Regions from separate parts of the Microbacterium trichothecenolyticum genome, predicted to be linked through region 2. Evidence: riboswitches for the same ligand, from Rfam matches in the RefSeq annotation. Region 2 holds a riboswitch; the other holds the start of a gene.
The links. A riboswitch is a leader RNA that binds a small molecule or an ion and turns the genes downstream of it on or off. The one in region 2 is predicted to bind glycine.
Positions count from the first base shown of each region.

Region 1 (15,403 bases), 3.2 Mb from region 2:
CCGGTGTTCCAGAAGTCGCCGGCGGCCTTCAGCGTCGCGTTCGGGGCGGCGGGCGCGGCCGGGTCGCCCTTGGGCAGCGTCTTGAGCAGCTCGATGAAGTCGGCCTCCGAGACACCCGCCTTCTCGGCGAGCACATGCGCGGGCTTGCTGATCGGGTTGACCAGTTCGTAGTCCACGTAGGGGGTGCCGTACGTGAGGGTCATCGACAGGTTGTCGTCGCTGATCTCGGGGAACGAGGTGGTGTCGAGGCCCGCCGTGCTGCCCGCGAGGGCGAAGTACTGCGTGCCGGAGGTCGGCTCGCCCGATTCCGGGTCGAGAGTCGCGTCGTTGTAGTAGCCCGAGTTGATGGCCCAGTAGGCGAGCATGTCGTCGGCGTTGATGGGCTCGCCGTCGGACCAGGTGAGGCCGGGGTTGATCGTGTACTTGACCGTCAGCGGGTTCTCGGAGACCGTCTCGATGGTGCCGAAGTCGGTGTTCTTGATGAGGCTGAAGTCCTTGTCGAGGCGCTCGAAGCCGCCCAGACCCAGGTTGTTCTGCGTGCCGGTGAGGTATCCCACCATGCCGTTCGTGTCGAGGTTCGCCTGCGGGGTGTCACCGTTGAACGAGGTGAACGCGTTCGTCGTCGCGATGGTGATCGTGCCACCCGTCGACGTACCGCTCTCGGGCGTGGCGGTGGTGGTGCAGCCGGCGAGTGCGAGAGCCGCGACTGCGACTCCTGCTCCCACCGTGAGGGCGCGCGTGCGCCGGGTCTTTTCAGACACTTTGCCTCCAGTGCAAGGTAGACAGGCAACCTCCCGGGCATGGAGGGCCGGGGGGAGCCGTGGATACCGAAACGATAGATACACGCCACCGGATGGTCAAAACTCCTGGGCAATTCGTTACAGACCTTTAACTTGGGGTGGCCCGCGTAGAGCATTTTGACAACCGCGGCTCGCAACGCCTGTCCACGGCTGTCGATGACCTCCATCGCTCGCGGTCCTGGGGCATCGTGATCGCGCATGGCCGAGCGGTGTTGAATACCTCGTGTGACCCGGCATCCCTCTCCGCATCCGAACGACGCCTCACTCGCACCTCGCCTCGACGGCGACGCCGTCTACCGTCGCCGCCGTCTCGTCTGGGAGATCGCACTCGTGCTGCTGATCAGTGTGGGGCAATCGGCGATCTACTCGGTCGTGTCGTTCGTGCGCGCGGCGACGCGGGCGCCGATCTCGCAGCAGCAGACGCAGCTCAACCCGTCCCGGAGCGCTGAACCGCTGTGGGACGTCGTTTACCAGTTCCTCGACATCTTCTTCTCGCTCGCTCTGGTCGCTCTGGCCGTGTATCTTCTCTGGGAGCCGGCGAACAATGCTCTGCGCCGCATCGGGCTCGACTTCCGACGCTTCGGCTCCGATGTGCTGCGCGGGCTCGCTCTCGTCGTGCTCATCGGTGCTCCGGGCATCGGCGTCTATGCGATCGGTCGATCGATCGGCCAGAGCATCACGGTCGTCCCGGCTCCGCTGGACTCGTCGTGGTGGGTGGTCGCGCTGCTGGTGCTCGCGGCGCTGCGAGCGGGACTGACCGAGGAGGTCATCTTCCTCGGGTACCTGTTCGAGCGTCTGCGCCGGCTCGGATGGTCGTGGACGGGGACCATCGTGTCGACGGCGCTGCTGAGGGGCAGCTACCACCTGTACCAGGGCTGGCCCTCCGCCCTGGGGAACGTGGTCATGGGTCTGGTGTTCGGATGGTGCTACAAGCGGTGGGGACGCGTGATGCCGCTGGTCGTGGCGCACACGATCATCGACATCATCGCCTTCGTCGGCTACCCGCTCGCGGCGGCCTGGTGGCCCGCGATCTTCGCTCCGCCGAGCGCCACGTCCACCCCCGCGCCGTCGCCGTCGCCGTCGCCGACCATCACTCCGTGATCGGCCGCCACGGCGGAGGCGTCACGGCTGGGGTGCCGTCCAGGTCCAGAAGGCGGGTGGGATGCCGTTGGGCTCGGACGTGTACGTCACTCCCCCGACCCCGGTAGCCGTGACAACGGCCCCCGTGCGTTCCATCAGCGGCACACCGGCGTATGCGGTGAACAGCGACTGATCGATCTTCTTCGCGGCGGCGAGGACGTCGACCGGGTCGGTGTCCTTGGTCAGCTCGGCGAACAGGCGTACCGTGTCGGGTCCGTCGACGCCCTCGGCGATGCGGTCGCGCGCCGAACGGTAGAGGCTCTCGTCTTCGCCGACCCACGCCAGGGTGGCTTCCGGGGTCTCGGCGGCGGTCGCGAGGCGGACCGCGATTCCCGCTCTGGCGCCCATCGACACCATCCGTGTGAAGACTTGCGCGGACACCTCGTCGGTGGTGTCGTAGGCGACTCGCAGGACCGATGCGCGGTCACCGAGCGCCTCCCGCGCACCGTTCACGTCGCTACCGGTGCCGGGCGATCCGTTGCCGGACACGAGGTCGTTGTACAGCTGCCCCGTCGCCGGGGACGACAGGAACGACTGCAGCGGACGAGCGTCGGGACGCACCGCGCCCAGGACGTCGTTCACCAGTGCCGCGCGGTCGAGAGACAGGGTGACGGCCTGGCGGAGGTCCGACGCGGTTCCATTGGCGAAGCGCAGTTGCAGGGTCTGCGTGGTCGGTCCAGTCGTCACCTGCAGGCCGGCGTCTCGGAGGGTGGTGAGCTCGTCCTCGTCGACATCACCGATGTTGGCGATGTCGACGACACCCGCCTCGATCGCCGACAGCTGTGCGGCGCGATCGGGGAAGAACTTCACCGTCAGCCCCTCGAGCCCGGGGAAGTGCGCGCCCTGGTAGGTGTCTCGGCGCGCGAGAGTGAGGGTGTCGGCGGTGGCGGCCGACATCGTCCAGGGCCCCGACGACACGATCGAGGCGGGGTCGACGACACTGCCCGCGGGCACGTCGAAACCGGTGTTCCACGCCTGCGCGGCTGCCGCGAGAACGGGGTTCGGGGTCGCCGGAGCGGTCGGGTCGCCCTCGGGAACGGTCAGCAGGGCCGTCAGCAGGTCCTTGACGCTGACACCGGCGCGCTGCGCGACGACGTGAACGGGGCGGTCGAGGAGCCACTGGCGGTTCCAGTCGGCGAAGGGCTGGTCGTAGGTCAGGGTGAGGGTGTCGGCAGCGCGGTCGAGGCGGGGGCGCGCGGTTCGCGCATTCGGATCGGCGGGCGCGGCGGTGTCGAAGTATCGGGTCCCCGAGACGATCTGCCCCGAGCTGTCGTAGGTCGCGTCATCGAAGAAGTGCGACGACACGGCCCAGCCGAACAGCAGGTCATCGAGGGTGACGGGCGTGCCGTCCGACCACACCCGGTCGGGGAAGAGCTCGTAGCTGACCGTGAGCGGGTCGCCCTCGATGCGGGTGATCCGCCCCAGCCCGTCGTTCGGGACGACCTGCAGGTTCCCGTCGAGCGAGCCGAGCCGCTCGTCGAGAAGTGCCGACACGGCTCGGTTGGCCGGGGTGTCGCCGGTGCGGCTGGCGGCGTTGAAGCTGGTGACGCTGCCCACGACACCCACGGTGAGGCTGGTGCGGGCCTCCTTTTCTGGGGCCGGTGCCGACTCGGGCGCTGCGCATGCGGTGAGTATGACGCCGGCGGCGGCGAGCAGGGCGATCGCCCTCCCCAGGTGGCGTCGTCGTCGAGTGGGTCGCGGATGATCAGTCAGCCCGTGGTGCACAAGCGCACTGTACTAAACGCCTCTGTGCGATCCCCCGACGCCCGTTGCGGAGCCGTCCGTCCTCGTCTGGGGCGTGCAGACATGCCGCGACGCGCCCGCGGGCACCCGCGACAACGATCCCGGATGCCGGGACGCGCCGCCGCGGGTGCGGTCGCTCAGGCGAACGCCTCCGGCGGCGGGCACGAACACACGAGGTTGCGGTCGCCGTAGGCCTGGTCGATGCGGCGCACCGGGGGCCAGTACTTGCCGCGGATGAGCGAGCGCACGGGGTACACCGCGGTCTCACGCGAGTACGGGTGCTCCCACTCCCCCACCACGACCGTCTCGGCGGTGTGCGGGGCGTTCACGAGAGGGTTGTCGTCGGCGGGCCACTCCCCCGCGGCGACCGCGAGGGCCTCCTGCTTGATCGCGATCATGGCATCCACGAAGCGGTCGAGCTCGGCGAGGTCTTCGCTCTCGGTCGGCTCCACCATCAGGGTGCCGGCGACCGGGAACGACATCGTCGGGGCGTGGAAGCCGTAGTCGATGAGGCGCTTGGCCACGTCATCCACGGTGACGCCGGTCTGCTCCTTGAGCGGACGCAGGTCGAGGATGCACTCATGCGCGACGAGCCCGCCCTCACCGGCGTACAGCACCGGGTAGTGCTCCCGCAGGCGCGTGGCGATGTAGTTGGCCGAGAGCACCGCGGCGGCGGTCGCCTGACGAAGCCCCTCGGCGCCCATCATGCGCACGTACGCCCACGAGATGGGCAGGATGCCGGCCGAGCCGTGCGGAGCCGCCGACACGGGACCGCCGTCGAACGTGCCGCCGGCGTGATCCGCGCGCTGCGAGAACGGGTGCGACGGCAGGTACGGCGCGAGGTGGGCCTTCGCCGCCACCGGGCCCACGCCCGGGCCGCCTCCGCCGTGCGGGATGGCGAACGTCTTGTGCAGGTTGAGGTGCGAGACGTCGCCGCCGAGGTCGCCGAAGCGGGCGAAGCCGAGCAGCGCGTTGAGGTTCGCACCGTCGACGTACACCTGGCCACCGGCGTCATGAACGGCCTGCGTGATCTCGAGCACGTCGTGCTCGTAGACGCCGTGGGTCGAGGGGTACGTGATCATCAGCGCCGACAGCGCCTCGGCATGCTGCGCGATCTTGGCGCGCAGGTCGCCCAGGTCGACGTTGCCGGCCTCGTCGCACGCGATCACGACGACTTTCATGCCCGCGAGCACCGCGGAGGCGGCATTCGTGCCGTGCGCCGACGACGGGATGAGGCACACCGTGCGCTCGGCGTCGCCGTTCGCGAGGTGGTAGCCGCGGATGGCGAGGAGCCCCGCGAGCTCGCCCTGCGAGCCGGCGTTCGGCTGCAGCGATACCGCGTCGTACCCGGTGACCTCGGCGAGCCAGCGCTCGAGCTGCTCGATCATCGCCAGGTAGCCGAGCACGTCGGCCTCGGGGGCGAACGGGTGCACGCGCGAGAACTCCGGCCACGACACCGCGGCCATCTCGGTCGCGGCGTTCAGCTTCATCGTGCACGAGCCGAGCGGGATCATGCCGCGGTCGAGCGCGTAGTCGCGGTCGGCGAGCGACTTGAGGTACCGCATCATCGCCGTCTCGCTGCGGTGCGCGTGGAAGACCGGGTGCGTGAGGTACTCGTCGTCGCGGTGCAGCGCCTCGTCGACGCCACGCAGGGCGACGCCCTCGGGCAGTTCTTCCGTAGTCAGCCCGAACGCGTCGAGGACGACGGCGAGGTCGGCATCCGTCGTCGTCTCATCGACCGAGACGCCGACGGTCGCGTCATCCACCCACAACAGCTGGTAACCGCGCTCGCGGGCGCGGTCGACGACGTCCTGCGCACGGCCCGGCACGTGCACGCGCAGGGTGTCGAAGAAGGCATCGCTGGTGAGGTGCAGGTCGAAGGAACGCAGAGCGGATGCCAGGGCGTCGGCCTTCTGCGCGACCCGTGTCGCGATGCCCTTGAGCCCCTGGGGGCCGTGGTACACCGCGTACATCGCCGCCATGACGGCCAGCAGCACCTGGGCGGTGCAGATGTTCGAGGTCGCCTTCTCGCGGCGGATGTGCTGCTCACGCGTCTGCAGCGACAGGCGGTAGGCGGGGTGGCCGACGGCATCCTGAGACACGCCGACCAGGCGACCCGGAAGCTGGCGCTCAAGACCCGCGCGCACGGCCATGTAGCCCGCGTGCGGACCGCCGAAGCCGAGCGGCACGCCGAAGCGCTGGGTGGTGCCCACCGCGACGTCGGCGCCGAGCGCGCCCGGCGAGCGCAGCAGCGTGAGGGCGAGCAGGTCGGCCGCGGCGACGACGAGGCCGCCCGCGCTGTGCACCGCGTCGGCGACGGCCGAGAAGTCCCACACGCGCCCGGTCGCGCCGGGGTACTGCACGAAGGCGCCGAACGCCTCGGGCAGGTCGCCGTCGTAGGCCGTCTCGACGATGCGGATGCCGACGGCCGTCGCGCGGTGGTGCAGCAGCGCCTTCGTCTGCGGCAGGGCGTCGACGTCGACGAGGAAGACGTCGGTCTTGGCCTTCGACGCGCGGCGGGCGACGAGCATGCCCTCGACGACCGCGGTGGACTCGTCGAGCATCGAGGCGTTTGCCGTGGCGAGGCCCGTCAGGTCGGTGACCATCGTCTGGAAGTTGATGAGCGCCTCGAGGCGACCCTGCGAGATCTCGGGCTGGTACGGCGTGTAGGCGGTGTACCAGGAGGGGTTCTCGAGGACGTTGCGCGCGATCACCGACGGCGTGAAGGTGTCGTAGTAGCCCAGGCCGATCAGCGGGCGTGCCGATCGGTTGGCCGAGGCGAGCTCGCGCAGCTCGGCGAGCGCCTCGGCCTCGGTCGCGGCGGGCGGGATGTCGCTCGTCGGGCGGGGCTGGACGTGGATGGATGCCGGGACGGCGGTCTCGACGAGCGCCTCGACGCTGTCGTACCCCACGATCTCGAGCATGCGGGCCTGCGCCGCGGCATCGACGCCGATGTGGCGATCGACGAAGACGGCCGGGGTACCGGTGACGGTCCGCGGGGGAAGAAGGGTGCTCATGCGGTGAGTTCCTCATAGGCGGCGCGGTCGAGCAGGTCGCCCGGAAGGTCGCCCTCGATGCGGATCTTGATGAGCCACCCGCCGTCGAACGGCTCGGCGTTCACGAGCGAGGGGTCGTCGACGACGGCGTCGTTCACCTCGACGACGGTGCCGTTCAGCGGCGCGTAGAGCTCGCCGACCGACTTGGTCGACTCGATCTCGCCGCAGACGTCGCCCGCGGTGACCGCGGAGTCGGCGCCGGGCAGCTCGACGAAGACGACGTCGCCGAGCTTGTCGGCGGCGAAGTCGGTGATACCGACCGTCGCGATGTCGCCCTCGAGGGCGATCCACTCGTGCTCGGAGGTGTAGCGGAGGGAGGTGAGGTCGGTCATGCGTTTCTCCGGTAGAAGGGAAGGGCGGTGACGGTCGCGGGGATACGGGTTCCGCGCACGTCGATGGTCAGGTCGGTGCCGAGGTCGGATGCCGCGGGGGCGACGAACGCCATCGCGACGGGGTGGCCGAGGGTGGGGCTGAGGGCGCCGCTGGTGATCTCGCCGACGACGTCGTCACCGTGCAGCACGGCGTATCCGGCGCGGCCGGCGCGGCGTCCCTCCGAGACGAGGCCGACGAGCACGGGGGCGTCGGACGGCGCCGTGGAGACGCCGTTCTTTCCGACGAACTCTTCTTTGTCGACAGCGACGGCGCGGCCGAGACCGGCCTGGGCGGGAACGATGTCGCGCGAGAGCTCGTGGCCGTACAGCGGCATGCCGGCCTCGAGGCGGAGGGTGTCGCGCGCGGCGAGTCCGCACGGCACGAGGCCGTCCGACGCGCCCGCGGCAAGCACGGCGTCCCACAGCGCCCCGGCCTGTGCGAGCGGGATCAGCAGCTCGTACCCGTCTTCGCCCGTGTAGCCGGTGCGGGCGACGAAGAGCGGCGCGCCGTCGAAAGTGCCGTCGGTCCAGGCGTAGTAGCCCAGCGCGTCGAGCGGGGTTCCCGAGACCTCGACGCCAGGGGTGGAGCTCAGGATGCCGCGGGCTCGAGGCCCCTGGAGGGCGATGAGCGCGTAGTCGTCGGTGACGTCTTCGACGCGCAAGCCGGTCGATCCGGCAACGAAGGCGAAGGAGCGTGTACCGGTCTCTTCGGCTGCGACCTCACCTTCGGCACCGACCTCGGCGGCTGCGCCTGTCGCGGCCTCCGGCGCGGGGCCCCACGCGGCGCGAGCGGCCTCGAACGCCGCGTTCACGGCATCCCGATTCCCGGCATTCGCGATGACGAGGAAGTTCTGGTCGCCGGTGCGGTAGACGATGACGTCGTCGACGATGCCGCCGCTCTCGGCCAGCACGAGCGAGTACTTCGCCTTGCCCACCTTCATCGTCGAGATACGACCGGCGAGCACGTAATCGAGGAACGCGGCCGCGGCCGGACCCTCGACGAGGATCTCGGCCATGTGCGAGATGTCGAACAGGCCGGCGGCCTGCCGAACAGCGTGGTGCTCGGCGAGGTCGGAGGTGTAGCGCACCGGCATGTTCCAGCCGCCGAAATCGGTGAACGAGGCGCCGAGGGCCTCGTGCCGATCGTTCAGCGGCGACGTGCGGGGTGGAGCGGGGGCTTCGGTCATGAGTTCTGCCGTTCGCGATGACGGACAGACGCCGGGCGGCGCCTGAGAACTCCCCCTCTGTCATGGGCCTGAGAGTTTCGCTCCGCGATCGCGGGGCTTTCACCGTCGGCGGATCCGGCGCGGTGCACCCGGATCACTTTCCAGAGTGGCCCGATCGACGCGGTACGCGTACCTGAGAGATTGGCGGGGAGGCTTGCTCCTTCGGTGCCCGGCAGCGTGCGCCGGAGCTCTCCCGCATCGATCATGGGGCCGGTGTGGACTTGTGGGCTCAGCTTAGCGGAGCTTCGGCGAGCGCCGTGAGAGGTTCAGCTGTTGTCCTGCTTGCGGAGCTCGGTGGCGTCGCCGGGGACGCAGAGGGATTCGCCGGCGATGAAATAGTTGCCTGGGGCCGTGGAGAAAGTCAGGCCCGCAACCGGGCCTCCCGAGGCGTAGACGACATAGTCGGGGCTTTCGACCAGGCGAACCTGCATGCCGAGCGAACGCCAGTAGTCCGCGATCTTCCTGGCGTCGGCCTCGTGGTCGCTGTCCGGCGCAGGAGCGCCATATGAATAGGAGTAATCCGCTCGTTCACCGCGACGCGCCCCGCAGTTGCCAACCTCTGGGGCGTGGCTTCGCGACCACCCATCGACCTGAAGCTGCCCCGCGCTTTTCTCGATCGTGCTCACAAGGGCGTCGCGCGCTTCGGCTGGGCTCATTTCCACCTCTTTGCTCGTGCCACATGCCGAGACGACAAGCAGCGATCCCAATAGAAGGACTCCGGCGAAGACGCGCTCGACGCAGAATCTAGTACCCAGTGCCATGCGCAAGCCCTTCGATAAAAGCCTGTTGGAGAGGAGTGGGACCGGGTGCAGCGTACGGCGAGACAGCGTCTGAATACCCGCTCGTCGCGAGCGCTACATTTCGCAACGACTCGGTGCGGATATCAAGGTATCCGGTACCGCTCGGGGTGAGCACGCCATGATCGGTGACGGGTTCGGGCCCATCGCCTCCCACCACGCTGAAGCCATGGGCGCCGAAATCGGGGCTGATGGGATTCACGGGATGCTCCGGAGAGAGACGTCCGGTCCAGGCCCACTGATCGCCTCCCGCGGGATCGATGGCCCATACGTCTTGGGCCTGCCCGGCGAAGACGTGGTCGGCGTGAAGGTCACTCGCAGAATCGATGTCAGCGGGGAGACCGGCTGACCCCAACGTCACATATGCATCAACGTGAACATCGTCACGTGTAAGAGCAATCGACGAAGTCGTCGTCCCGTACGAGTGAGCCACGACGTTCACCAGCGCCCCTGGGCGCATCGCATCCACAACCGCCAGATCGCGCCCGAGATTTGCTGCTCCCCTCTCGGCGAATGCGTTGCCCATCACGCCGAAACCACCTTCGGCGACAGGAATGGGAGGCGTCTCATACCCAACCCAGGCCACGACGGCGTGCTCCTGCTCCGGAGCCAACCGGTTCTGCAGGTCGGCGAGATTTTGAGAGGCACGCGTCCAATCCTCGATTCCCTCCGTCGTGGTTCCCATCCCGGGCACCGCGAATGTGACGTTGTCCGCGGCGTCGAGGTCTCCAATCGAAATCGCCGCCAACGGTGGCGAGTCTGCGGTCAGCGTGATCAAGCTCCGGGGAGCCCCGCCGTCCGGCGTCACGAGAGACGCCTGAACGGCCTCCAACCCCGCCACCCGAGTGCGCGCCTGCTCGAGCTGCTCCGCGTGCGCGACAGCCGCACCGCGTCCACCGAGCATCTCGTGGAACGTCGGGGGCTTCTCCGCTTCGGCGAGCGCGGCACGTGCTTCATCGAGTTGGGCGTCGAGCCAGATGCGGTTGGCTTCGTCGCGTGCCGCGTATGAGACTCCGCCGAGGTTGCCGATGATGGCCGGGGCCGCGTGAATGAGCGCGTCTTTCTGCGCCTCGTCGAGTTCGGCCCACCAGGGCCCGACGGCGGCAGGCTCGGCCTGGGCGAGAATGGCGGCCAGCCCGGGTCGCCCCTGAAGGAGAGCCGCGAGGCTCGATCCGTCGGCGCCCGCGAGAGCATCGAGCACCTGGGCGGGAGTGGCGCAACCGGTGAGCAAGGCCGCCCACTCGTCCGCGCCGAGATCGGGCACGGCTATCGCGCTCCGGAGCGCTGCGGCGGCTCCCCGCGCGGCGGCATCCAGCGCCGATCTCGCGTCCTCCAAAAGCGAGCGCGCTTCCGCACGGACTCCGGATCCCATGAAGGACCGCCGGTCGGGGCCGAGCCACCCGGAGGTCTCTGGGGACGCATCCTGGAACGCTGAGGCATCCAGCTGGTCGGCGCGGTCCCACAGCTCGATGGCGTCTCCGGCCCTCCCCCGCGCAGCATCGAGGGCGGTGGCGAACTCCTCGATCGCCGCCTGGCCCGCCCGGAAGGCGAACGCCATCGCGGCCCAACCGGACGCGACCGCGACGACGCGGGTCTCATAGGCGTCAGCGGCGTCGCCCGCCCATTCCGGAAGCGCCTGCATCGCACGGAGTTTCGCGGCGACGTCGTCAGCGCGCTGCGCGCGGGCTCGCCACACGGCCGCTGCCTGGTGCAATGCGCTGACATCGCCGGGGATTAGCTCGGACGGATCGCGGGTGTCACCCAACGCCGCTGTCATTCGACGGTCCAGCCCTCGACGGCCCCCAGCGCTCGGACGTCGGCTTGCGCGCCGGCATCCATGTTCTCGAACATGCCCGCCACCTCGCGTAGGCCCGTAGCCAGCGCGTCGACGGCACGACGGCGCTCGGCTGTGCAGTCGTTCATGCAGCCAATGAACTCCGCCAGGGCGAGGCTGAGGTCGGGCTGGTCCGCCAGGGTCAGAACGGATAGTTCGGCGGCGTCGGGCGCCATGTCGCCCATCTTCGCCGCCGCCCTCCGCAACTCGTCGACGGATACAGAAATGGCCCCCATGCGAAGCAGTGTAAACACGTAGCGCATCGGGCGAGATCCTCCTGTGGAGAACTTCGCCTGCTGGCCGCGAACTCCTACGTCACTTCCACCACATTCGCTCCCGCGTCGAGAGCGTCCAGACTCTTCGCGCTCTTCGCCTGCATGCACCTAGAGAAGACCGAGATGCTTTCCCGGGATCGCCACATCTCTGCCGCTCTGCTCAAGGTTTCTCTGGGCGTCTTACCGTCGTCGAGCGCCTTTTTCAGCGTCTGAACGGCCGAGACGACCTTCACGCAGGCCGAGAGGGTGGCGGCATCCCCTGTCCGTTGAGTGTCCAAGAAACGCCGCGCGGGTGAGCCCATCAACGGCGTGTTCTGGACGCTCAACGTGCACCGGCATAGCGACGCGCGATGCGACGCCAGGGCGCGGGAGCCGGCCGGTCAGCGGCGCGTGCAGCTTCCGGATGCCACGGGGGTCGACAGCGAATCCATCTGCGCCATCACGGGTAGCAGTTCTGCGGGCGTCATGGCGTAACCGACGTTGTCGTCGGTGTCGGAACGGGCGAAGACGATACCCGCGACCTCGCCGCCGGTCGTGAGCAGGGGCCCACCGGAATTACCCGGTCGCACGATGCCCGCGAGCGCGTAGATGTCGCGCGGGGTCGAAGCGGTGTCGTAGATGTCGGGCACGGGAACCGTGCCCTCGGAGAGGATCTGCGCACTGCCCGAGGTGAACGGCCCGCCACCGGGGTATCCCTGCACGACGGCGGGCGAGCCCACGGGGAGCGTCGACGAGATCGACAGGGGCGCGGCATCCAGGTCGTCGACCGAGACCACCGCGATGTCGTCGGTGGGGTCGAAGTAGACCACGCGGCCCTCGCGGGCGGGGCGCCCGGGCAGTTCGACGAGAGGGGTGTCGACGCCCGCGACGACGTGAGCGTTCGTCACGATGCGATCATCTGCCACCACGAAGCCGGAGCCGCTCGACGTGATGCCGCACGCGTAGGCGGTCCCCGAGATGCGCGCCACCGATTGGGCCGCCTGCGTCAACGCCGGGTCGTCGAGGGCGACCGCGGGGGCGCTGGGCACGGGGCCGATCTGGATCAGCTCGCCCAGGCGCGGGATGCCTCCGGCGAAGACCGTCCCCCGCAGGTCGGCGAGCGCGCCGCGCACCGGGGCGGGGGTGATGTCGTCGATCGTGCGGACGACGGCCGAAGACCCGAGCGCGGCAGAGACCGCCGGCAGCCCCGCGGGGATCAGCGAGCCGGCGACGAACGAGATCGCGAGGGCCGCCGCCGCGACGTTGACGACTCCGCCGAGCAGCCGTTCCGGCACCCGGAGCTTGATGCGGTCGGCACCTCGCCGGAAGAACCGGCCGACGGCACTGCCGAGGCCCGACCCGACGAGCAGGAGGAAGACACCCGCGCCGATCATGGCGGGGCCGCGCCACATCGGGTCGGCGACCCATTGCCCCACGAAGGGCGTCGCCCAGTACGCCGCGACCGCGCCGAGGGCGAGACCGGCGAAGAAGCCGATCGTGGCGAGGAATCCGCGCGAGAGCCCCGCGATGAGTGCGATCGCCAGAAGGGCGATCAGAACGATGTCGATGATCGGCATCCGACCTCCTGAGTCCCTCTCGAGGCTAGGTCGCACCCCTGTGAGAACCCTTTCGACGCGCGGACGCCCCGGTCTCCCTCGGTTTGGGGCGGGGTTTTCCGTTCGGGGCGGGGAATTCCGCGCCCCGAACGGTCAAACCCGCCCCAAACCCCCGATCATCAGCGCGGATTCGCACTTTGGGTCGGGGTGACACTAAGATCAGATGTCGGAGATATGGTCACTGTGACACGAACCCCTCGAGCCGAGAACCGCGACGCCGACGTGCGCGTCGCGGTGTCGACCGTCATCTTCAGCGTGCGTCGGGACGCCCATGACGAACCGGTGCTGTCGCTCCCCCTCGTGCGCCGCACGCGCGACCCCTTCGACGGACGGTGGGCGCTTCCCGGCGGCTGGCTCGACGCGACCGAAGAGCTCGACGCCGCGGCATCCCGCACCCTCGCCGAGACAACCGGTCTCACCCCGAGCTACCTCGAGCAGCTGTACGCGTTCGGGGCGGTCGACCGCTCCCCCACGCGCGTGGTGTCGATCGTGTACTGGGCGCTGCTGCGCTCCGACGAGGTCGACGCCCAGGTCGCCGCCCACGCACGGCAGGGCGACGCTCCCGAGAACGTCGAGTGGTTCGACGCGAACGATCTGCCCGCGCTCGCGTTCGACCACAACGACATCGTCGAGTACACGCTGTGGCGCCTGCGCAACAAGGTCGGCTACAGCCGCATCGCGCACGGCCTGCTGCCCGACGAGTTCACGCTCGCCGACCTGCGCGAAGTGACCGAGTCGATCCTCGGCAAGCGCCTGGACCCCGCGAACTTCCGCCGCCAGGTCGACACCTCCGACACCCTCATCCCGACCGAGCGCTTCCGCACGGGAAGCCACCGCCCCGCTCGCCTGTACCGCTACAACCGCGATGTGGAGCTCGCCGACCGCGGCCCGCTCCGCTCCCGTCACTGATCGGAACGCCCATGTCCGCCACCCTCATCACCCTGCAGCCCCGACCGGCGATCGACCCCTCGGTCGACCACGCGATCCAAGCGATCGTCACCGGCGCGTCGACCGACGCGACGTGCACGACCGACCTCGCCGTCGGCCCGTGGGACTTCGACACCCGTCCCGGATACGGCCCGGGCTCGTCGATGGGCGACGTGATCCCCACCGGCGCCCCGCGCCAGGGCGAGCTGCCCCTGGCGTACCGCGAGGCCTCGGACGACGAGCTCGACGCCCGCATCCGCGCCGCGAAAGAGACGCTCGGCGACCGCGTGGTCGTGCTCGGGCACTTCTACCAGCGCGAAGAGGTCGTGCGTCACGCCGACTACGTGGGCGACTCGTTCCAGCTCGCCAACGCCGCACTCGAGCACCCGCAGGCCGAGGCCATCGTCTTCTGCGGCGTGCACTTCATGGCCGAGACCGCCGACCTGCTGTCGCAGCCCGAGCAGGCCGTCATCCTGCCGAACCTCGCCGCGGGCTGCTCGATGGCCGACATGGCCGACATCGACCAGGTCGAGGAGTGCTGGGAGCAGCTCGCCGACGTGCTGGGAGACCTGGAGACCCCGGATGCCGAGGGCCTGGTCCCCGTGATCCCGGTGACGTACATGAACTCGTCCGCCGCCATCAAGGGCTTCGTCGGCCGTCACGGCGGCATCGTCTGCACCTCTTCCAACGCCCGCACCGTGCTGGAGTGGGCGTTCGCGCGCGGGCGCCGCGTGCTGTTCTTCCCCGACCAGCACCTCGGCCGCAACACCGCCAAGGCGATGGGCGTGCCGCTCGAGCAGATGCCGATGTGGAACCCCCGCAAGCCGCTGGGCGGCAGCGACGCGCAGACGCTGCAAGACAGCCGCGTCATCCTGTGGCACGGCTTCTGCTCGGTGCACCGCCGCTTCACCGTCGACCAGATCGACAAGGCCCGCGCCGAGCACCCCGGCGTCCGCGTGATCGTGCACCCCGAGTGCCCGATGGACGTCGTGGATGCCGCGGACGAGGCGGGATCGACGGATGTCATCCGCAAGGCCATCGCCGCCGCGACCGAGCCCACGACCTTCGCGATCGGCACCGAGATCAACCTCGTGCAGCGCCTGGCCGCGCAATATCCGCAGCACGAGATCTTCTGCCTCGACCCGGTCGTCTGCCCCTGCTCCACGATGTACCGCATCCACCCCGGCTACCTCGCCTGGGTGCTCGAGTCGCTCGTCGCGGGCGAGGTCGTCAACCGCATCACGGTCCCGGCCGATGTCGCCGACCCCGCCCGTGTCGCCCTCGAGCGCATGCTCGCGGCCAAGCCCAGCGGCGCCGTGAAATGACCACCGTCGTCGTGGTGGGCAGCGGCATCGCCGGTCTCACGGCGGCGCTGCACGCCCACGAGAGCGGATGCCTTGTCACCGTCGTCACCAAGGGCGCCCTGGCCGACACGAACACGCGGTGGGCTCAGGGCGGCATCGCCGCGGTCACGGCACCCGACGACCACGTCGCATCCCACGCGGCCGATACCCTCACGGCCGGCGCCGGACTGAACGATCCCGCTGCGGTCGACGTGCTCGTCGCCGAGGGACCGGCGCGCATCCGTGAGCTCGTCGAGCGCGGGGTCGCCTTCGATCGTGCAGCCGACGGCGACTTC
Region 1 is NZ_JAUTBF010000001.1:331,727-347,129, reverse strand. It holds gene QE412_RS01600 (ABC transporter family substrate-binding protein) at 1-761, opposite strand, end outside; gene QE412_RS01595 (CPBP family intramembrane glutamic endopeptidase) at 1,122-1,901, shown strand; gene QE412_RS01590 (ABC transporter substrate-binding protein) at 1,923-3,497, opposite strand; gene gcvP (aminomethyl-transferring glycine dehydrogenase) at 3,821-6,700, opposite strand; gene gcvH (glycine cleavage system protein GcvH) at 6,697-7,071, opposite strand; gene QE412_RS01575 (aminomethyltransferase family protein) at 7,068-8,297, opposite strand; glycine riboswitch at 8,345-8,447, opposite strand; glycine riboswitch at 8,448-8,542, opposite strand; gene QE412_RS01570 (hypothetical protein) at 8,603-9,097, opposite strand; gene QE412_RS01565 (alpha/beta hydrolase) at 9,081-10,397, opposite strand; partial or broken gene QE412_RS17655 (putative T7SS-secreted protein) at 10,410-10,910, opposite strand; gene QE412_RS01560 (hypothetical protein) at 10,907-11,203, opposite strand; gene QE412_RS01555 (MarP family serine protease) at 11,623-12,798, opposite strand; gene QE412_RS01550 (NUDIX hydrolase) at 13,012-13,746, shown strand; gene nadA (quinolinate synthase NadA) at 13,758-15,089, shown strand; gene nadB (L-aspartate oxidase) at 15,086-15,403, shown strand, end outside.
Region 1: it holds a riboswitch for glycine, as region 2 does, so the genes downstream of both, QE412_RS01575 (aminomethyltransferase family protein) here and glyA (serine hydroxymethyltransferase) in region 2, are expected to answer to the same signal.

Region 2 (15,403 bases):
CTGTACTCGTCGGTCCTGCGCGCCCCCCTGCAATCGCGCTGGTGCACGGGCGCATCCATCTGGCACATGCGCGCCCCGTTCGCGTTCGGCGACGTGTACCACGACACTCTCTTTCCCGGCGAGAGAGTGCTGATGGATGCCATCACCCAGTCGCCCGCGCTCGCGTCCAAGACGTTCTGACCCGCCGAGCTGCGCCTACGGTGGGGGGCATGAGTCTGCGCCTGACACTCCTCGACGCCGCCGGAGCAGACCGCGAGAGTCTCGTCGCGTTCCTCACCCGTAATGCCTTCCCCTTCCATGTGCGTGTCCGGCCGACAGCGGCGGAGGTCCATGAGGCGATCGACGCCGGAGCGTGGGGCGATGAGACGACCGAGAGCCTGTGGATCGACGACGACGAGCGGGGTCGCGTGGGCCTGATGCGTCTCGACGATCTCGCCGACGCGACCGCGATGGTCGACCTGCGTCTCGCTGAGGCGTGGCGTGGACACGGCCTCGGCGCGAGAGCCCTGTCCGCGGCCGTGGACCGAGTGTTCCGCGAGCGGCCCGCCGTGATCCGCTTCGAGGGCCAGACGCGCGAGGACAACCATGCGATGCGCCGCACCTTCGATCGCTGCGGGTGGGTGCAGGAGGCGTATTACCGCGACGGGTGGCCGGTCGACGGGGCCGAACCAGTGGCATCCGTCGCCTACAGCGTGCTGCGCCGAGACTGGACGGGCCACGAGGGGGGTCGTGCACGAGTGAGTGATGCACGGACGCCACGGGATTTCCCCGACGCACGGGCAGCCGTCGTGACAGCACCGGCCGTGACGGTACGCACCGCCGTGTTCCCGCGCGACACGGACGTCGTCTCCGCCCTGGTCGGGGCGTACCTGCGCCAGACGGAGAGGGAGAAGGTCGAGCGGGGGCTGACTGCGGCGGACGCACCGCTTCCCGAGCGGTACGCGCGCGAGATCGCCGAACCGGCCACCGCGTTCCGCGACAGCCGCGTGCTGATCGCCTCGGTCGGCGCAGAAGACTGCGGCATGGTGGTCGTCGCCACATCACCGACGGCGACCGACATCTCGCGCCTGTGGACGACGCCGCGCGCCCGCGGGCACGGCGTGGGAGCGACACTCGTCGCCGCCGCGGTCGACGGTGCCGTGCCGCCCGTGCGCCTGTCGGTGTGGGACTGGCGCGAGCCCGCCACCCGGCTCTACCGTCGGTTCGGCTTCGAGCCCGTGCCCTCATGGGACGATCGGGCGGGGCTCGTGTGCCTCGAGCGACGGTGAGCGGGGTGCTCGGGTGGGCGGGGTGCTCGGACGCTGAGGGGCGTCAGCACTCGACACGCTGTCTTGCTGCGCGGGCAAAGACGTTCGATCGGGCCAGCAGACGAGACCCGTCGTACCGTAACGCTGCGAGGCAGCCCGGACACTACTGAGTATGGACGCGACCGAGAGTGGTGACGCAGAGACGTGGGAGCGAGGCTCTTCCGGAGATGGCGCGGCATTCGGGCTGATCTTCGATCGGCATCGCGCCCGCGTCTTCAGACACGCGTACCGTCTCCTGGTCGACACCCACGATGCCGAGGACGCAACAGCGATCGCGTTCCTTGAGCTGTGGCGTCGACGCGGGTCCGTGCGACTCATCGAGGGGTCGGTCCTTCCTTGGCTGCTGGTCACCACGACCAACACCGCACGGAACCTCACCCGAAGCCGCCGCCGCTACCGCGCCCTGCTCGACGCTCTTCCTCATGGAGAACATCACCGGTCAGCGGAGGACGTCGCTCTGAGCGACGAACTCGCAGACCAGCGCCTCGCTGAGGCGTTGGCGCGGCTCTCCCCGCCCGACCTACACCTGGTCACGCTCGTGATGATCGAGGGTTACAGCCCTACCGATGCCGCACCCGTGCTCGGGTTGAGCGCCGGCACGACCCGGACAAGGCTGCACCGTGCGCGGACCGCCCTGCGCGAACACCTCGGGCATCCCACCCTCGACCTGTACCTCCAGGCAACGCTAGGAGAACCGTCATGACCGTCCCGCAGATGAGCGACGACTTCGCCGGCGCCTTCCGAACCGCTCTCATTGACCACATCGACACTGCCGCCCGGGTCACATCGACACGGCGCCGGTGGTGGCTCGGCGGAGGAGTCACAGCCCTCGCCTTGTTCGCCGGCACCGCGACCGCCGCCGCCACCGGCCTCCTTCCCCTCCCCGGAGCGATGGAGATCACCACGATCAGCACCACGGCCACCGGCACCTTCACCGGGAGCGGTTCGCTCGATCTCGGTGCAGCTCCCGAGAACGCAAACGGCGTCGTGATCTCGCTGCGATGCCTCACCCCGGGCCACTTCAGCTTCCCTGACGGCTCGAGCCTCAGCTGCTCCTCGACCGACTTCGGAACAGGAATCGAACCGGGCATCGCACCGTCGCTCTTCCCTCTCTCAAACGTCATGGACGGCAGGGTTCAGATCACGGCATCACCGGATGCGCGCTGGTCGATGACCGCCACTTACGCGACCGCAACAACCACCGACTGGGCGATCAACGAGCAGGGGCAGAGCTACGGCGTCATCAATGAGAACGGAGACCCGGACCTCATCGCCGTCATTGCCGACGACGGCGGGCAGGGCTATGTGCGCCGGAGCGACCTCGAAGACGCCGACGGCACCACCGCGCAGCGCTCCTTCAGCTCACCGCAAGATGCCCTCGAGTGGCAGAGGCGGAACGAGGGGATCGCGCACACCATTCCCGTCTACGCCACAGACGGAATCACCCGAATCGGCGACTTCACCGTCGGCTGACCTGCTCCGTCGACGCTGCGTGAGCACCTCGCGCCCCTCGACCGGTACGCGGATGCCAAGGCGCACGCCGAGCCCTCGCCCACGGCTCGCGCGGGTGGCCGCGCTCTGCTCGCCCGCGCCGGCCTCATCGTCGGCCCCAGCGACCCACCGACCGCGTCGGCTCCCGGCCGGTCCGCTTCGCTCGCGGCGGGCGCGTGCTGACGCCTCGAATCGCCGACCGGGACGTGCACCGGATCGAGGCCGAGGTGCTCGGGAGCTGACGGGAGTCAGCAGCGGCGTCCGTGTCGGCGACGACGCGTGACGGAGCGGATGAGAATCGAACAGCCCGACCCCACCCGCTCCGTCGCGCGGTTCAGCTGTTCACAGAGCCCGTCTGACTTCCCGTGTCATCGCCGCGCCCGCAGGAACAGCCCCGACGTCGAGGCGGTGCTGTACGGAGAGTTGAGAATCGCCGAGAAAGCGCTGTTCGCCGCGCTGGGCTGTACCGCCCAGCCGTGCGGGCTGTCGGTCGTTCCGTCGCCGTTCTGGCCCGCGTCGTTCTTCCCCCACGTGCGGAAGGAACCATCGGTCAGCTTGACCACACCGCCGTTGTTCATCGCGACGAGGGTCGCGACGTTGGTAAACGGGGTGTTCTTGGGTGTCAGCACCGAAGGAACCGGCTGGCTCACGTCTTGCGCGGGTCCCTGGCCGAGCTGTCCAAAGTCGTTGCGCCCCCACGACAGCGCCTGCCCGCTCGAGGTCACCGCGAACGCCGTGTCGGCCGCAGCCGAAATGGAGACGATGTTGGACAGACCGGGCACCTGGACCGGGGACAGCCGACGCGTCTGCGTGCCGTCGCCCAATTGGCCGTAGCCGTTGTCGCCCCAAACCCACACGTTCGCGCCGACCCGCACCATCATGAAGTGGTAGCCGGCAGCGATCTGCGTGACATTCGTGACGCCGCTGACCTTCGTCAACGAATACCGATCGCCCGTGTCGCCGGTTCCGAGCTCGCCTCCGACGTTCCATCCGCACGTCCACACATCACCGTTCGCGTCGAGGACGGCGAGGAAAGCGCCCCCGGCTGCGATCTGCTTGATGTTGCGGGCGTTCTTGACCTGGATGGGCGAGGTCGTGCCGTTCTGGTCGCCAGTCCCGAGGCGTCCCGAGCTGTTGCTTCCCCAGCCCCAGACGGTTCCGTCGGAGAGCAACGCGTACCCGCTGCCGTCCGTTGCGGCTACCGCGGTCGCGGTCTTGGCGAGGCTCACCCGCGCCCACGTGGCGCGGTCGGTGGTGTCACCCAGGCCGAGCTGACCGGCGTTGTTCTGCCCTGCGCCCCACACCGAGCCGTCGGTGAGGACCGCGAAGGAGAAGCCATTCCCTCCCGCGACGCTCTTCACCGGAGCGGGGAACACCCGCGACGACTGGCTCGGCGTCAGAACGGATGCCGTCGACCCGATGCCGAGTTCGCCATGCGCGTTCTGACCACTCACCAGGAGGTCGGATCCCAGAACCGCGAAGGAGTCGAAGCCGGCTCCGGCGCTCGACGACGCCTTGACCGTCACGACCGTTCCCGGCGTCGTCCACGCGCCGGGAGTGACCGTCGTCGAGAAAGCACCGTTCGCGTCGGTGGTTCCCGACGACTGTGTGAGCACGGCTCCGCTGGACGCGGACAGGGCGACCGCGGTGTTGACGATCGGCTCGGTCCCGGCCGTGACCTTCACCGTCACCGCCTCGGTCGTACCCGCCGACACAGCCGGATTCGCGACATCGACGACCGTCGCACGACTGGAGGCGCGCAGGAAGAGGCCTTGGGTGGTGGATGAGCCGTACGGGGAGTTCACCACGGCCGAGTACGGCGAGTTCGTCGACTTCGGCGTCACACCCCACCCACGCGGCGAATCCGTCGTCCCATCACCGCACTGACCCGCGGTGTTCAAACCCCACACCTTCACCGACCCATCGGTCAGCGTCGCGACACCACCGTTGTTGGTACCGACCAGCGACGCCACGTTGGTGTACGGCATGTTCTTCGGCGTGAGCACGCTCGGCTCCGGCGACGTCACATCCTTCGCATCGCCCTGACCGAGCTGCCCCGTGTCATTACGCCCCCACGACACCGCCTGACCCGACGACAACACCGCGAAACACCGGCATCCGCCGACGCCGCCACCGACACCACACCCGACAGACCCGGTATCTGCACCGGGCTCAGCCTCCCGTTCTGATCCCCCACACCGAGCTGACCGCAGTCGTTCGCACCCCACGACCACACCTTGTCACCCACCCGGGCCAGCATGAAGTGATAGCCCGCGGCGATCTGATCGACGTTCGATACGCCTGACACGTTCGTCATCGAATAGCGATCGTTCTTGTCTCCCGTCCCGAGCTCACCCGACACGTTCCACCCGCACATCCACACCGACTTGTTCGCATCCAGCACCGCCAGATACGCCCCGCCCGCGGCGATCTGCGTGATCCCCGACACGTTCGGCACCCGCACCGGGACTTTCGACGACGTCGTGTTGCCGGTTCCGAGACGCCCGCCGTCGTTCCCACCCCACCCGTAAACCGTCCCGTCGCTGAGCAACGCGTACCCGCTGGAATCCGTCGCCGCAATCTGCGTCGCCGTCTTCGGCAACGGCACCTTCACCCACGTCGAGTGAACCGCCGTGTCTCCCACACCCAGTTGTCCATCACCGTTCAAGCCGGCACCCCACACCGACCCGTCCTCCAGCAACGCGAACGAGAAACCAATCCCACCCACCACGCTCGAAACCGGCGACGGGAACACCGTCGACGACTGCACCGGCGTCGACACCACAGAAGAAGACCCCGTCCCCAACTGCCCCCGATCATTCACCCCCGACACCAACACATCCGACCCCAACACCGTGAAGGCCTGGGGTGTGGACGTGCCGGCGACGATCGCCGTGATCGTGATGGTCGTTCCGGGGGTGATCCACGGCTTGTCGAGCGAGAACGACGTGGCGAATCGACCGGTTCCGTCGGTCACGCCAGAGGTGCTGACGAAGGATGCCGACGCCGGACCGCTCAGGGTGACGGTCTCTCCGGCCATCGGCGTGCCGCTTGCATCGGTGACGGTCACCGTCAGGGGAACAGCTCCGGTCGGCGACACACCACCCGTGGGCCCGGTCATCGTGACCCGCGACTGGCCGGAGGCGGAGGCGAATGCCGGGCCGGCGGCGGCCAGGGACACCGCCGGTGCACCCCAGACACCCGCCGCCACGACGGTGCGACGGGAGAGGGACGGAGCAGCCGCCGATGACGGCGCGATCGTGGAGGAAGCGGGCGTGGAGGGAGCAACCATGGCGACAGCTTTCTAAGCGAGGGAGGGGAAACAGGCGAGCCCCCCACGGCCAGCCAACCAATCCGGTTTTCCCTCCCTCGCCGATCTCGCCGGGATTCTGCGTGGCCCGGCGCCGCGGTTCACCCGCTCCTTCGTTCGCCGCACGAACGTGCGTGATATCGATCGCCCATTCGCGGGTCAGCTGCCGACGGCTGCGAAGACCCCCAGAGCGATGATGGAATACGCCCATTGCGTGTTGCGCTCGAGGCAGAAAACACGGAGGAACCGCGCGCGCACGGGGGCGATGTCGACCGTCTCGCGACCACCCGACGACGATCGGGTGGAGAAGGAGGTCGCCCAGGTGACCGCGTCGAGAGAAGAGTCGATGCGGTAGGACTTCGCCGACGCGGTCTCCCACCACAACAGGACGCGGTTCACCGTCTGTATGTGCCCCAGATCGACGAGAATCCACTGGGTATCGCCGGAGCCCGACTCCCACCGCGTACCAGCATCGCCGTCCGTGACCATCTGCCCGGTATTGGCGTTGACCGAGGTACTCGCGACGGTGAGCGCTCGCGCGGCGAGGTCATCCGAGGTCACGCGCAGCGAAGAGATCGACACCGCCGTCCCGTCAACGGCCGTCATCGCCGACAGGCGGACGAAACGCGCGAAGATCGCGGGGAAGGAGATCGACTGCGTCCCTGGCGTGGCTTGCACCGTGACGGCCTGGGACCACGTCGATCCGTCCGTCGACGAATCGACGCGAACGGACCGGGCAGCGCGAACCCAGTCGATGCTCACCGTCGAGACGAATCGCACCTCCCGCAGATCCACACTGAGCCATTGGTCCGATGCCTGAGCAGATGTCCACGAGGTGGAGGGCTCGTCATCCACCACGTTGTCGACGCGGGAATCCGGTGCGGTCGAGGAGGCCGTGACGGGTCGGCCCGCCGCCTCATCGGGAACCGCCGCGCGATAGTTCACGACGGCGTTGCCGAAGAACGTTCGTCCGCCACGCCGCTCGAGTCGAGGATGCGGCGGCAACTCGACGACGAGACGCGCCGCTCCCGGCGGAAGGGGTATGGACGCCTGTCCGCTCGCGTCATCGGTGAGCACGGTGTCGGTCAGAACGTCGTACAGCGCGCAGGAACCGTGCACGGGAACGGCGACATCGATACCGCTTGTCGCGGTGTTCACGTAGACGGATCGTCGCAATCCGTCGCCGGCTCCGAGGTCGAGCGCGTCGACGTCGATGCGCACCAGACCGCTGCGCACGATCTCGACAGTCGAGGCGAAGATGCCGACCCATCCGGAGCCGTAGAGCCCGAGGTCGGTGGTCTGCGGTGGCAGACCCCATTGGCGACCGTACGCCGATGGGTCACCCGTCGCCCGCGGACGCACGCCCGCCTCTTGCGCGCGGAAACCTTCATAGGCGATGACCTTCGCGGGCGAGGCCGAGAAGCGCGTGCCGTAGATCTGCTTCGTCGTGGAGATGTGATCGGCGTAGAAGAAACGCGCGGCGTCGGCCACGCTCGCCAGAAGGGGCCCGACGAGATCGACGTACCGGACGTCGTACTTCACCGTCGGCGCGAGGAAAGCCGTCGCGAACGAGCCCATCGCGAACGCGTACCCGCTGCCGTCGGTGACGCTGCCCTGCAGGCCCCAGACGTCGTAACCCGACCAGGAGCCCGTAATCGTGCCCCACCCCCAACGGGCCGACGACTGCTGTAAGACGAACATCAGGTGCTTGCGCACGTCGAAGCTCGACGCCGCCGTCGCATTCAGGCGAGCGGCGGCCGACGGAGCGAGCAGGGTCGCCCACTCGTAGTTCAGGCTCTGCGAACTGCGATCGAGGTAGCCGAGCGCCCACTGCGCGGCCTCGAGGTATCGGGCGTCGCCAAAGCGGGAATGTGCCCACATGAGGATGACCGCCGTGGCGGCAGCAGCGTCACCCCCTTCGTTTCGAGAGCCGCGCGAGAGCGTCATGGTCTCGAAGTCGAAGCCCTGGCCGGTGAAGTCGGCGACAGATCCCCCCAAAGCACGCACCATCGCCTCGTGCTTGTCGGCGATGGAGCGGAAGATGTCGTCGTAGTGGGCGGCTCGCGGATACAACATCGCCAGGGCGCTGAGCATGAAGTTCGCGGTCGCCGGGTACCAGAAGGAGTCCTGACCGCCGCCGCCCGAGCCCGGGTTGTTCAGCCCGACTCCGATGCGCGGTTGGAAGAAGGTCCGGCACATGTCGACGTAGTCGCGTCCGCCCTGGTCGGATTTGTCGATCCCGACGAGGGTGGCGCCCACGACCGACGGCAGCTGGGTGATGGCTTCCTGGCCGCCGTCCCCGGGAATCGGCTGACCGTAGTACGACGGCATCTTGTAGGTCTCGGCATCCATGTTCCGATGCGTCGTGTCGCGGGCGATCGTGGGGTACTCCCCTGGCTGCGACCAGTCGTAGACGAACGCGTCGTAGGCGATGGCACGCGCCCGCCAGTCGAAGGGGGCCGAGCGCGGGGACACCACGACCTCGTAGGTGGCGCTGCTCGATCGCCCCTGGCTGGTGGCGGTCACCGCGTGCATTCCGGGATCGTTGGCGAGCGAGATATCGATCAGCACCGCGGCCCGGCCGGATCCATCGGTGGTCGCGCTGCGCGAACCCAACACGGTGGCGCCGGAATCGGGTGTGAACACCACCGAAGCACCGGCGACCGGAGCGCCGGACGAAGTGACGACGGTCGCGATCGCTCGCACCATGCACCCGCGAAGCACCCCCGGCGAGTCGAACGAGAGGCTGACCAAGACGGCATCCGAGGTTGCGGCATGCGCAGGAAGGGCGGCCGAGAGAGAGAGCACGGGGATCGACCACGCGGTCGCTGTCAGCACCGTGCGGCGGCGGAAGGCCGAGGGACCGTTATCGCGATCCTGCTGCCAGTCCACCCGTCGTCGTTTCGAAGGTGACATGATGCCAGCCCATCAGGTCGGAGATCATCCGCTGCTTCGCGGCATCCGTGACCGACCCGGGTGAACGTGCCGGGCGAAGGTGGCGTGAACCCACCGGCGCAACCTCGACGAGAGATCGCACACCGGTGAGGGCGGGGCTCACCGCCCGTTGCGGTCGGCCGCCGAATGCGGCGGCGCCGAGGCCACATCGAGGCGGTCGAGGCCACGCGGCGACGTCCAGATGAGCTCATCGCTCTTCGCCGCATGCTGCGAGGCGCGCACGGCACGGTCATCGACCCACGAGTTCAGCGCGTGACCCGAGTGACCGCGCACATGCTCGAGCACCGCGTCGCGGACCGACGCGCTTCACGCATGGCGATCAGCGCCTCGAGGGGGCGTGGTGGTCGTCCCGTATCGCCGACGGCGACCGACATCTCGCGCCTGTGGACGACGCCGCGCGCCCGCGGGCACGGCGTGGGAGCGACACTCGTCGCCGCCGCGGTCGACGGTGCCGTGCCGCCCGTGCGCCTGTCGGTGTGGGACTGGCGCGAGCCCGCCACCCGGCTCTACCGTCGGTTCGGCTTCGAGCCTGTGCCCTCATGGGACGATCGGGCGCGGCTCGTGTGCCTCGAGCGACGGTGAGAGGCCGCGCGCAGCCGTGGCTGCGCGCATCGCGACCGGCTCAGCAATGCCGCGACCTCGGGTGCCGCGCATAACCGGTCAGGCCGCCGACGGGAACACCGGGCGATTCGCGGGTGTGGCGTCAGGATGCGCACGACGGAACGCGGCGAGATCGCGCACGTTCTTCTGCACCGCCACCACGGCGAACAGGCTCATCGCGAAACCGATGCCGTAGAACCCCTTCTCCGACAGCAGCAGCTCGGCATTCCACAGCCCGACGGTCATCAGGGTGAGAGCCGCGAGCAGCATGGCCCACGCCACGCCGAGGTAGGCGCCCGTGACCGGCACATCTTCGGCACGGTCACGAACGGCCTTCTGCACCGAGAGCGCCGCGAAGAGGCCGAGCAGGAACACGGCGAGGAAGAACCCCTTCTCCGACAGCAGCATCCGTGCGTTGTAGAGGCCCACGACGTACACCGACGCTCCGAGCCCGAGCGCCACCCACGACGCCCCGACGAACGCGCCGGTCGGTCGTCCAAGCACCGGCTGGTTTCGTGATTCCGCCATTGTTCCGCCCTCTCCTCGCGCCCCGCGGGGCATATTCCGTGGCGGACAAGCTAGCGAAGGCCACATGCCCGTAGGGACATGCGCGCGATTCTGTGGACAAGAGACGGGGTTCTCGCGCGCTGAAGGGCGTCAGCACTCCACGACGTTGACGGCGAGGCCGCCACGCGAGGTCTCCTTGTACTTGTCGTTCATGTCGGCGCCGGTCTGCCGCATGGTCTGGATGACGTTGTCGAGCGACACGATGTGGGTGCCGTCCCCGCGAAGAGCTGTGCGAGCCGCCGTCACGGCTTTGACCGCCGCGACGCCGTTGCGCTCGATGCAGGGGATCTGCACGAGACCGCCGATCGGGTCGCACGTCATGCCGAGGTGGTGCTCCATGCCGATCTCGGCGGCGTTCTCGATCTGGCGGGGCGTTCCGCCGAGGACGGCGGCGAAACCCGCGGCCGCCATCGAGCAGGCCGAGCCCACCTCGCCCTGGCATCCCACCTCCGCTCCCGAGATCGACGCGGTCTCCTTGTAGATGGAGCCGATCGCGGCGGCCGTGAGGAGGAACGTCATGATCCCCTCGTCGTCTGCTCCGGGTACGAACCGTCGGTAGTAGGCCAGGACGGCGGGGATGACTCCGGCCGCCCCGTTCGTGGGGGCGGTGACGACGCGCCCGCCGGCGGCGTTCTCTTCGTTGACCGCCATGGCGAACAGCGTCAGCCAGTCGGTCCCTCGCAGGCCGTCGGTCGAGCCGGCCTCGTCGGCGAGTTGCCGCGCGAGGTCGTGGGCGCGACGGGGCACCCGGAGCCTGCCGGGGAGCACCCCGGGGGTCGAAACACCGCGCTCGATGCATCCGCTCATCACGTCCCAGATGGCCCGCAGCCCCGCGCGCACGGCATCCCCGTCGCGGTGGGCGAGCTCGTTCTCGAACGCGATCTCGGCGATCGACAGGCCCGTCTCGTCGCAGCGCGCGAGCAGGTCGTCGGCGGTGCGGAAGGGGTGTGCGACGAAGACCTCCTCGTGGGATCGGGAGCCCCCCGCCTCGGCCTCGGTCACGACGAACCCGCCGCCCACCGAATAGAAGGTCTCCTCCGCGAGAACAGCGCCGCTCGCATCGGATGCCGTGAACACGACCGCGTTCGGGTGGAACGGCAACGAGCGCCGGCCGTCGAGCACGAGGTCGGCATCCACGTCGAACGAGACCGGGTGCGTGCCGAGCAGCCAGAGCATGCCGTCGGCGCGCACGCGCTCCTCGATATCGCGCAGCAGGTCGGGGTCGCACGACTCGGGCCGGTGCCCCTCGAGCCCCATCAGCACGGCGCGGTCGGAGGCGTGGCCGCGTCCCGTGGCGCCGAGCGAGCCGAGCAGGTCGATGCGCACGCGGACCACGCGCTCGTGCTGCCCGGCATCCCGCAGGCGCTCGGCGAACGTCAGGGCCGCCCGCATCGGCCCGACCGTGTGCGAGCTCGAGGGACCGACCCCGATCGAGAAGAGGTCGAACGCGCTGACGACCATCAGACGGCGCCCTCGTAGAGCGGGTGAGCGGATGCCAGGGCGGCCACGCGACCGCGAAGCTCGGCGATTCGCTCGGGCGAGATCTCTGCCCGCAGGGCCTCGGCGATGACGTCGGCGACGGCGGCGAAGTCCTCGTCGTCGAAGCCGCGCGTGGCCAAAGCGGGCGTCCCGATCCGCAGCCCCGAGGTGACCATCGGCGGGCGCGGGTCGTTGGGGACCGAGTTGCGGTTGACGGTGATGCCCACCTCATGCAGGCGGTCCTCGGCCTGCTTGCCGTCGAGGGGCGATTCGACCAGGTCGACCAGCAGCAGGTGCACGTCGGTGCCACCGGTGAGCACGCGCACGCCCTCGGCCACGACGTCGGGCTGCGTGAGGCGCTCGGCGATGATGTGAGCCCCACGGAGGGTGCGGCGCTGGCGGTCGGCGAACTCGTCACCCGCGGCGATGAGGAACGACACGGCCTTGGCCGCGATGACGTGCTCGAGCGGGCCACCCTGCAGACCGGGGAAGACGGCACGGTCGATCTTCTTGGCGATGTCGGCATCGTTCGTCAGCACGATGCCGCCGCGCGGGCCGCCGAGGGTCTTGTGTGTGGTGGAGGTGACCACGTGCGCGTGCGGCACGGGGTTGGGGTGCACGCCCGCGGCCACGAGACCGGCGAAGTGCGCCATGTCGACCCACAGGTACGCGCCGATCTCGTCGGCGATGGCCCGGAAGGCGGCGAAGTCGAGCTGGCGGGGGTAGGCCGACCAGCCGGCGATGATGAGCTTCGGCCGGCGCTCGCGGGCGAGGGCGGCGACCTCGTCCATGTCGACCGCGCCCGTGGCATCCACGTGGTACGCGACCGCATCAAAGGCTTTGCCGCTGTAGCTGAGGCGCATTCCGTGCGTGAGGTGGCCGCCGTGGGCGAGGTCGAGGCCGAGGATGGTGTCGCCGTGCTGCAGCAGGCCGAACAGCACCGCGGCGTTGGCCTGAGCGCCGGAGTGGGGCTGCACGTTCGCGTACGCGGCACCGAACAGACCGCACACGCGCTCGATCGCCAAGCGCTCGATCACGTCGACGTGCTCGCATCCGCCGTAGTAGCGGCGGCCGGGGTAGCCCTCGGCGTACTTGTTGGTGGCCACCGACCCCTGCGCCTGCATGACGGAGAGCGGGGCGAAGTTCTCGGAGGCGATCATCTCGAGGGTGTCGCGCTGGCGGTCGCGCTCGGCGTCGAGGGCCGCGGCGACGGCCGGGTCGATCTCGGCGAGCGGAGCGGTGAGGAGGCTGGCGGCGGTGGTCGGGGACAGAACGGTCATGGTGGGAGGCTCCCTGTCGTGCCGCGGGCGCGGCGATCGGGTGGGTCACCTCCCCGCTCTGTCATCGGGCCTGAGAGCTTCACCGCGGGTGGCGGCTTTCACCGTGGGCGCAGGCGGAGCCTGCTTTCCAGAGTGCGCCTCGCCCCCGCGGTCTTGGGCCTGAGAGATTGTGCGGGGAGGGCTTGCTCCTTCGGCGCCGCGTCCGGGTGGGACGCGGGCTCTCCCGCGGGGGTTCGATCGGCGCGTGTGAAGTTGTCGTGGCCGCGACGCTATTGCATCGCAGTGCGCAACACAATGCGTATTGAGCAACACGCAACATGATCGACTCGCATCCCCGCCGAGCGTAACGGCCGTGTAAACAGTGCGTCACGGCCCCTCGAAACGCCTCGTCCGATCCCGTCGCTCCCTTTACTGTTGCGTCCAACGCACAGCAGTTTCTTTCAGCGCAACACCGGACCCGAGGATGCCATGACCACTCGTCGCGAGAACTCCACGACCTACGACTACATCGTCGTCGGCGGCGGAAGCGCCGGAAGCGTGCTCGCCCGCCGCCTGTCCGACGACCCGCAGTCGCGGGTGCTCGTGCTCGAGGCGGGACGCAGCGACTACCCGTGGGACCTCTTCATCCAGATGCCCGCCGCCCTCACCTTCCCGAGCGGCCACGCCCTCTACGACTGGAAGTACGAGTCCGAGCCCGAGCCCCACATGCACGGGCGCCGCGTTGCCCACGCGCGCGGCAAGGTGCTCGGCGGTTCCTCGTCGATCAACGGCATGATCTTCCAGCGCGGCAACCCGCTCGACTACGAGCGCTGGGGCGAGCAGCCGGGCCTCGAGACGTGGAACTGGGCGCACTGCCTCCCCTACTTCAAGCGCATGGAGAACGCCTTGGCTGCCGCCGCCGGCGACCCCCACCGCGGTCACGACGGTCCCCTCGAACTCGAGAAGGGCCCCGCCACCAACCCCCTCTTCCAGGCGTTCTTCGACGCCGCGGAGCAGGCGGGCTACCCCCGCACCGACGACGTCAACGGCTTCCGGCAGGAGGGCTTCGGGCCCTTCGACCGCAACGTGCGCCACGGCCGCCGGCTCTCGGCATCCCGTGCGTACGTCCGCCCCGTGTGGCGGCGCCGCAAGAACCTCACCGTGAAGACCCGGGCGCTGGCCACCCGCATCCTATTCGAAGGAACGCGCGCCGTCGGCGTGGAGTACCGCCGCAACGGGCGCACGCACACCGTACGCGGCAACGAGATCGTGCTCGCCGGCGGCTCGATCAACACCCCGCAGCTGCTGCAGCTCTCGGGCGTCGGCCCGGCAGACCTGCTCGAGTCGCTCGGCATCCCGGTCATCGTCGATCTGCCGGGCGTCGGCGAGAACCTGCAGGACCACCTCGAGGTCTACATCCAGCACGAGGCCACGCAGCCGGTGTCGATGCAGCCCTACCTGCGGCCGCTCAGCATGCCGCTGACGGGACTGAAATGGCTGCTCGGGCGCAAGGGCCCCGCGGCGACCAACCACTTCGAGGGCGGCGGGTTCGTGCGCTCGAACGACGAGGTGCGCTGGCCGAACCTGATGTTCCACTTCCTGCCGGTGGCGGTGCGCTACGACGGGCAGATCGCCGACGTGAAGCACGGCTTCCAGGTGCACGTCGGACCCATGTACGCCGACACGATCGGGCGCCTGCGCATCCGCTCCACCGACCCGACCGAGCACCCCGAGCTCGTCTTCAACTACCTCAGCACCGAGAACGACCGCCGCGAGTGGGTCGAGGCCGTGCGCGTGGCCCGCGACATCCTGTCGCAGCCGGCGCTCGCCCCTTTCAACGGCGGCGAGATCGCCCCCGGTGCCGAGGTGAGCACCGACGAGGAGATCCTCGAGTGGGTCGGCCGCGAGGCCGAGACGGCGCTGCACCCCTGTGGCACGGCCAAGATGGGGCCCGCCGACGACCCGATGGCCGTCACCGACCCCCTCACCATGGGCGTGCACGGTACGACGGGGCTTCGGATCGTGGATGCCTCGGTCATGCCGTTCGTGACGAACGCCAACATCTATGCGCCCGTCATGATGATCGCCGAGAAGGCGGCCGACCTCATCCGCGGCGTGAAGCCGCTGGCCGCCGAGGAGCTGCCCTACTACGTGGCAGACGGCCCGGCGAAGGTGGGCGTGACCGCATGACCTCCTCGTTGTACATCGGCGGAGCCTGGCGCGAGCCGCACTCCCCCGCTACCCGCGAGATCCGCTGCCCCGCCGACGGCACGCTCGTCGCCACCGTGACCGAGTGCGATGCGCAGGATGCCGCCGACGCGGTCGCCGCGGCATCCTCGGCCTGGCGATCAGGCGCGTGGAGCGAAACCCCCGAGCGCGAGCGCGGGCGGCTGCTCGAACGCGTCGCCGACCTCATCGAACGCGACGCGGAGATC
Region 2 is NZ_JAUTBF010000001.1:3,510,941-3,526,343, reverse strand. It holds gene QE412_RS16610 (hypothetical protein) at 1-180, shown strand, start outside; gene QE412_RS16605 (GNAT family N-acetyltransferase) at 210-1,268, shown strand; gene QE412_RS16600 (RNA polymerase sigma factor) at 1,420-2,010, shown strand; gene QE412_RS16595 (hypothetical protein) at 2,007-2,780, shown strand; gene QE412_RS16590 (RCC1 domain-containing protein) at 3,167-4,825, opposite strand; gene QE412_RS16585 (RCC1 domain-containing protein) at 4,822-6,090, opposite strand; gene QE412_RS16580 (discoidin domain-containing protein) at 6,268-9,024, opposite strand; gene QE412_RS16575 (GNAT family N-acetyltransferase) at 9,316-9,645, shown strand; gene yiaA (inner membrane protein YiaA) at 9,724-10,191, opposite strand; gene QE412_RS16565 (L-serine ammonia-lyase) at 10,321-11,691, opposite strand; gene glyA (serine hydroxymethyltransferase) at 11,691-12,989, opposite strand; glycine riboswitch at 13,038-13,126, opposite strand; glycine riboswitch at 13,128-13,225, opposite strand; gene betA (choline dehydrogenase) at 13,458-15,158, shown strand; gene QE412_RS16550 (aldehyde dehydrogenase family protein) at 15,155-15,403, shown strand, end outside.